Regions from separate parts of the Mesorhizobium sp. NZP2298 genome, predicted to be linked through region 1. Evidence: riboswitches for the same ligand, from Rfam matches in the RefSeq annotation. Region 1 holds a riboswitch; the other holds the start of a gene.
The links. A riboswitch is a leader RNA that binds a small molecule or an ion and turns the genes downstream of it on or off. The one in region 1 is predicted to bind S-adenosylmethionine.

Region 1 (3,408 bases):
AATGGCGGCATCCGCGCGCTGGCAGCTGAAATCGCCGAGGACGCCGCCGCGACCAAGCTGGTCAATGGGCTCGGCCTGCGCGTCAATCTCGTCGCTTCGCCCTTCGAACAGCCGCTTGGCCGGCGCACGCTTGGCGAGATCTGGTCGCGCCAGGCCCGCTGGGCGCGCCTGCGCCGCGTCACCTTCCCGCTGTTCTTCGCGCCCGAAATCCTGACTGGCGCGGTGGTGCCGCTGCTGCTTGCGCTGGTTGCGGCGGCAGGCGTCGGCTTCAGCTTGCCGCTGACTGCCGTCGCCGTGCTGGCGGCCTTCTACCTCCCGGAATGTGCACTGGCCTGGTCCAAGGGCTGGTACCTGTCGCCGCGCATGGTCGCGGCGATCGTGATGCGTGACCTGATCCTGCCGGCGATGTGGGCACGCGGCTGGCTCGGTGGCGCCGTCGACTGGCGCGGCAATGCGATGACCATCGGCACCAAGGCCGCCGAACTTGAAGAGGCACCGTCGCGCGCTTGAACCCGCCGCAGGCGACGCTGCCTGGACGGCCTGCTATTTGGCGGCTTTCAACGCCTGTGCGATGTCTTCCAGAAGGTCGTCGGTGTCTTCCAGGCCGGCCGACAATCTCAGCGTACCAGGCCCGATGCCGAGTTCGGCGCGGGCCTCGTCGCTCAAATTCTTGTGCGTCGTCGTCGCCGGATGGGTGATCAGGCTCTTGGCGTCGCCAAGGTTGTTCGAGATCAGCACGATGTCGAGTGCATTCTGCAGGGCGAAGGCAGCCTGCTTGCCGCCCTTCACATCGAGGCAGATCAGCGTCGAGCCGCCCGACATCTGCTTCTTGACGATATCGGCCTGCGGGTGGTCGGCGCGGCCGGGATAGATGACGCGAGCAATCTGCGGCTGTTCGGCGAGAAAGTCGGCGATCCTGCCGGCGCTCTCCGTCTGCTGGCGCACGCGCAGCGGCAGTGTCTCCAGGCCTTTCAGCAGCGTCCAGGCATTGAAGGGCGACAGGCTGGGACCGGTGTGGCGGAAATAGTCGTGCAGGTTCTCGTCGATCCACTTCTTGTCCGACAGGATCACGCCGCCCAGACAGCGGCCTTGGCCATCGATGTGCTTGGTCGCCGAATAGACGACGATATGCGCGCCAAGCTGCAACGGCTTTTGCTGCAAAGGCGTGGCAAAGACATTGTCGACGACAAGCCGTGCGCCGATGGAGTTGGCAAGCGCGGCAACCGCGGCGATGTCGACCACTTCCAGTGTCGGGTTGGTCGGGCTTTCCAGGAAGAAGAGCTTGGTGTTGGGCCTGACCGCCTTTTCCCAATTGGCGATGTCGGTGCCGTCGACCAGCGTGGCCTCGATGCCGTATCGCGGCGCCAGCGTCTCGACCACCCAGCGGCAGGAGCCGAACAGCGCGCGCGCCGCCACGATATGGTCGCCGGCCTTGACGCTGCACAGAAGGGCCGCCGTGACCGCGGCCATGCCCGATGCCGTGGCGCGCGCATCCTCCGCGCCTTCGAGCGCGCACATGCGCTTTTCGAACATGTCGACGGTCGGATTGGCGTAGCGCGAATAGATGAAACCCGGTTCCTCGCCCTTGAACCGGGCTTCGGCCGCCTGCGCCGTTTTGTAGACATAGCCCTGCGTCAGGTACATCGCTTCGGAGGTTTCGCCGAAGCCGGAACGCAGGGTTCCGCCATGCACGAGGGCTGTCTGAGGCTTCCAGTTGCGCTTCTTGGTGCTCATCGCTTTGTTCCAGACACAAAAAAACCGGCCGCGAAAGTCGCAACCGGTCCATACGGCCTTGCGGCCCGACGGTCCTTTAGCGACTTGTTTAACGTGGCTGCAAGCCGACCGGCCAAATCACCACGGGATAACGACCCTTTAGACCCGTCCCACGCTTGCGTCAATTGCCGGCTTCATTAAGAGGTTTGTACCAAGCGGGTTCGACAAAGCCTGCCTCTAGGAGCGAAGCCTTGCGAGAGACGGGCATTCTTCCCGATCAGGACATTTCGGCGCTGTTCCAGTCTGGCGCGCTGAAGTCGCCGCGCGCGCTCGATGCCGACCAGATCCAGCCGGCCAGCCTCGATCTGAGACTCGGCGAGCGGGCTTGGCGAGTGCGTGCCTCCTTCCTGCCCGGCCCCAATCACAAGGTTTCGGAGAAGCTCGACCGGCTTAAGCTGCACGAGATCAATCTTGCCGACGGCGCGGTGCTGGAAACCGGCTGCGTCTACATCGTGCCCTTGCTCGAGAGCCTGGCATTGCCGCCGGAGATTTCCGCCTCGGCCAATCCGAAAAGCTCGACCGGGCGGCTCGACATCTTCACCCGTGTCATGACCGACCGTGGCCACGAGTTCGACAAGATCGCGGCCGGCTACAACGGTCCGCTCTATCTGGAAGTCAGCCCACGCACCTTCCCGATCGTGGTGCGCACCGGTTCGCGCCTGTCGCAGATACGCTTCCGCACCGGCAACGCGCTGCTCTCGGAGGGCGAACTGCATGAATTGCACCGTGCCGAGATGCTGGTCGCCACCGAGCCGCCGAATATTTCGGGCGGCGGCATCGCGCTGTCGATAGATCTCAATGGCGACAAGGAGGGTCTGGTCGGTTATCGCGGCAAGCATCACACCGGCCTTGTCGATGTCGACAAGCGCGGGGCGCAGGATGTCGTCGATTTCTGGGAACCGATCCACAAGAGCGGGGCCGGCGAACTGGTGCTCGATCCCGACGAATTCTACATCCTCGTCAGCCAGGAAGCGGTGCACGTACCGCCGCTCTATGCCGCCGAGATGACGCCGTTCGACCCGCTGGTCGGCGAATTCCGTGTCCATTATGCCGGCTTCTTCGACCCGGGCTTTGGCCATTCGGCGGCCGGCGGCACCGGCAGCCGGGCCGTGCTCGAAGTGCGCAGCCACGAGGTACCCTTCATCCTCGACCACGGCCAGATCGTCGGCCGGCTGGTCTACGAGCACATGCTGAAGCGGCCGCAGGCTCTCTACGGCACCGATCTCGGCTCCAACTATCAGGCGCAAGGCCTGAAGCTGTCCAAGCATTTCCGCGCCGCGCGGTGATCCTCCCTGGTTATGTCAGTGGCGGAAAAGATATTCTTCCGCAGCGCCGAGGCAGGCATGGAAATGGCCGATAAAGAGTAGCTCTCGCACGGTCAGACGCTTCCTGCCCCTTGGTCTGCTTCGTTTCATCAAGCGGAGAGCTTGAGCCCGCACCCAATGGGAACAATTGCCTGTTGAGGCATCCAAGGACATGCGCTCTCGCGGAGTCGATGCCGCAAGCCTGGCCGCTGTCGTTCAACTCGTCGGCGCGCAACGCGGATGTCATGCGATCCGCATTGCGCATGAGAAAGTTCACCTGCGTATTTGAGTATCCGGTGGCTAGAAGGCGGCTTGATATTGCCGATCGGGC
Region 2 (3,408 bases), 1.8 Mb from region 1:
ATCGGTGCCCGGCAGCGGCGTGAAGATGCACCAGCGATTGTCGAACAGGTCGGCGAAACCCGCATCCGGACCGGATTTTTCGGTACCCGCCAGCGGATGGCCGGGAATGAAATGCACGCCGTCAGGCACATGCGGCTGCATCTGCGCGATGACGGAGGCCTTGGTCGAGCCGACATCGGTGAGGATCGCGCCCTTCTTCAGCGCCGGCGCGATCTCCTGCGCCACCGCGCCGGACGAGCCGACCGGCACCGAGACGATGATCAGATCCGCATCGCGGACCGCTTCCTTGGCATCGGTCGTGTAGGAATCACCCAGCCCAAGCTCCTGCGCCCGCGCCAGCGTCGCCGTGCTGCGGGTCGAGATGGCAACGTGGCCGGCAAGGCCCTCGCGGCGGATGACGCGGGCCAGCGACGAGCCGATGAGGCCGATGCCGACCAGCGCGATCTTTTCAAACATCGGTGATGTCATGTCGTTACAGCTTTCGGGCGTTACAGCTTTCGGGCGTTCTAGCTTTTCAGGAATGTCGCGAGCGCGGCGACGACGCCGCGATTGGCCTCTTCTGTGCCAACGGTCATGCGCAGCGCGTTGGGGAAGCCGTAGCCGGAAACACGCCGCAATATATAGCCGCGCGCGGTCAGGTAATCGTCCGCCGCCGCCGCTGAATGCTTCTGGTCGTCGGGAAAATGGATGAGGAGGAAATTGCCGACGCTGGGCGTCACCCGCAGTCCGAGCCCGGTCATCTCTGCGGTCAGCCAGGTGAGCCAGGTCTCGTTGTGCGCCACGCTGCGCTCGACATGGGCGCGGTCGCGGATCGCGGCGATGCCAGCCTCGATCGCCGTCGCATTGACGTTGAAGGGGCCGCGCACGCGATTGATGGCGTCGACGATGTGCATCGGCCCGTACATCCAGCCGATCCGCGCCCCGCCAAGGCCGATCTTGGAGAAGGTACGCGTCATCACCACGTTCTCGGCGCTGCCGACCAGCTCGATGCCGGCTTCATAATCGTTGCGGCGGACATATTCGGCATAGGCCGCGTCGAGCACCAGCAGCACGTTTCGCGGCAGGCCGGCATGCAGGCGGCGCACCTCCTGGAACGGCACATAGGTGCCGGTCGGATTGTTGGGATTGGCGAGGAAGACGATTTTCGTGCGTGGCGTGACGGCGGCCAGCATCGCATCGATATCGGCACGCTCGTCGGTCTCCTTGACCGCGATCGGCGCGGCGCCGGCAGACTGGATGTAGATCTTGTAGACCATGAATGCATGTTCGGTGAAAATCGCTTCGTCACCGGGCGCGAGATAGGTTTGTGCCAGCAGGCCCAGAATCTCGTCGGAACCGTTCGAGCAGATGATATTCTGCGCATTGAGCCCATGCACCTCGGCGATCGCCTCGCGCAGCCGTTTGGCGGTACCGTCGGGATAGATGTCGAGTTTGGCGGCAACCTCACGCGCGGCTTCGATCGCCTTAGGTGAGGGGCCGAGCGGGTTCTCGTTCGACGACAGCTTGTAGACCTTGGCGACACCGGCCGGCGCCGTGCTCTTGCCGGGCACGTAGGCGTCTATGTCCATGATGCCCGCGCGCGGGGTTGGACGTGCCTGATCCGGTGTGTGGTTCATTTTTGCAAAATCCGTCGAAAATGCCTCCATCCGGAGGCCGCAGCGGAAATACAAGCCATGGACGGCAATGTCGAGAGGCGGCGGTGGGGCCAGCGCCGGCACAGCCTCCGGCATTGACGGCGAGGCGGGCGAGTTCTAGAAGGACAATGACAGTTCCGTGGTGATTTGGCCGGTCGGCTTGCAGCCACGTTAAACAATTCGCTAAAGGGCCGTTTGCGTGACGTAACCGGCTTTGCGAAGGCAATGCCGGTTTTTTATTGTCCGCGGCCGGCCGGACAAAACGCGTCGGCGGCGATTTTTCGTCGGGCACGATGCAGCAAGTGAGTACGTGAATGGCCGCTCTGCGCGCAGGAAAGACCAACAACGAGGCCGACCAGCCGTCGAGCCCGGTGTTGCGCTTCGGGCCCAATAAGCCGCTCAAGCTCGACGCCGGCACGCTTTTGTCGCCATTCCAGATCGCCTACCAGACCTATGGCACGCTGAACGATGCCCGCTCCAATGCCATTCTCGTCTGCCATGCGCTGACCGGCGACCAGCATGTCGCCAACACCAACCCGGTAACCGGCAAGCCGGGCTGGTGGGAAGTGCTGATCGGCCCCGGCAAGATCATCGACACCAACCGCTTCTTCGTCATCTGCTCCAATGTCATCGGCGGCTGCCTCGGCTCCACCGGCCCCGCCTCGACCAATCCCGCCACCGGCAAGCCCTATGGGCTCGACCTACCGGTCATCACCATCCGTGACATGGTGCGCGCGCAGCAGATGCTGGTCGATCATTTCGGCATCGAGAAACTGTTCTGCGTGCTCGGCGGCTCGATGGGCGGCATGCAGGTGCTGGAATGGGCGTCGAGCTATCCCGAGCGTGTCTTTTCAGCGCTGCCGATCGCCACGGGTGCCCGCCATTCCTCGCAGAACATCGCCTTCCATGAAGTTGGCCGGCAGGCCGTCATGGCAGATCCGGATTGGCATGGCGGCAAATATTTCGAGCATGGCAAGCGCCCGGAAAAGGGCCTGGCGGTGGCGCGCATGGCGGCCCACATCACCTATCTGTCGGAAGCCGCGCTGCATCGAAAATTCGGCCGCAATTTGCAGGATCGCGACCACCTGACTTTCGGCTTCGACGCCGACTTCCAGATCGAAAGCTATCTGCGCCACCAGGGCATGACCTTCGTCGACCGCTTCGACGCCAACTCCTATCTCTACATGACGCGGTCGATGGACTATTTCGACCTCGCCGCCGATCATGGCGGCAGGCTGGCGGATGCCTTTGCCGGCACCAAGACCCGTTTCTGCCTGGTGTCGTTCACTTCGGACTGGCTGTTTCCGACCGAGGAGAGCCGCTCCATCGTGCACGCGCTCAACGCCGCCGGCGCCTCGGTGTCCTTCGTCGAGATCGAGACCGATCGCGGCCACGACGCCTTCCTGCTCGACGAGCCGGAACTGTTCGCCGCCATCAACGGCTTCATCGGCTCGGCGGCCCGCGCAAGAGGGCTGAGCGCATGACCCCGCAAAGTTGCAGACTTTCAGGATCGGGATCATGCGCCACACAGGAGGCGACATCATGAGCGTCAACGGCAGCCAGCGCGTCGACCTCGAGGTCGTCGCCAACCTCATCCCGCCACGGTCGCGCGTGCTCGACGTCGGTTCGGGCGACGGCTCCTTGCTTGAATTGCTGCAGGAAACCAAGCAGGTCGACGGCCGCGGGCTTGAACTGTCGCAGCGCGGCGTCAACGAATGCGTGGCGCGCGGCCTCTCTGTCATCCAGGGCGATGCCGACAAGGATCTCGAATTCT

Region 2: linked by a shared signal. The riboswitch ahead of metX (homoserine O-acetyltransferase MetX) and the one ahead of EB231_RS34165 (O-succinylhomoserine sulfhydrylase) in region 1 are both predicted to bind S-adenosylmethionine.

Annotation. Positions count from the first base shown of each region.
Region 1 covers NZ_CP033365.1:7,205,875-7,209,282, reverse strand. The annotation lists gene EB231_RS34170 (ceramide glucosyltransferase) at 1-510, shown strand, start outside; gene EB231_RS34165 (O-succinylhomoserine sulfhydrylase) at 544-1,734, opposite strand; SAM riboswitch at 1,791-1,868, opposite strand; gene EB231_RS34160 (2'-deoxycytidine 5'-triphosphate deaminase) at 1,965-3,059, shown strand.
Region 2 covers NZ_CP033365.1:1,704,774-1,708,181, reverse strand. The annotation lists gene EB231_RS08305 (prephenate/arogenate dehydrogenase family protein) at 1-468, opposite strand, end outside; gene hisC (histidinol-phosphate transaminase) at 507-1,616, opposite strand; SAM riboswitch at 1,764-1,841, shown strand; gene metX (homoserine O-acetyltransferase MetX) at 1,949-3,118, shown strand; gene metW (methionine biosynthesis protein MetW) at 3,177-3,408, shown strand, end outside.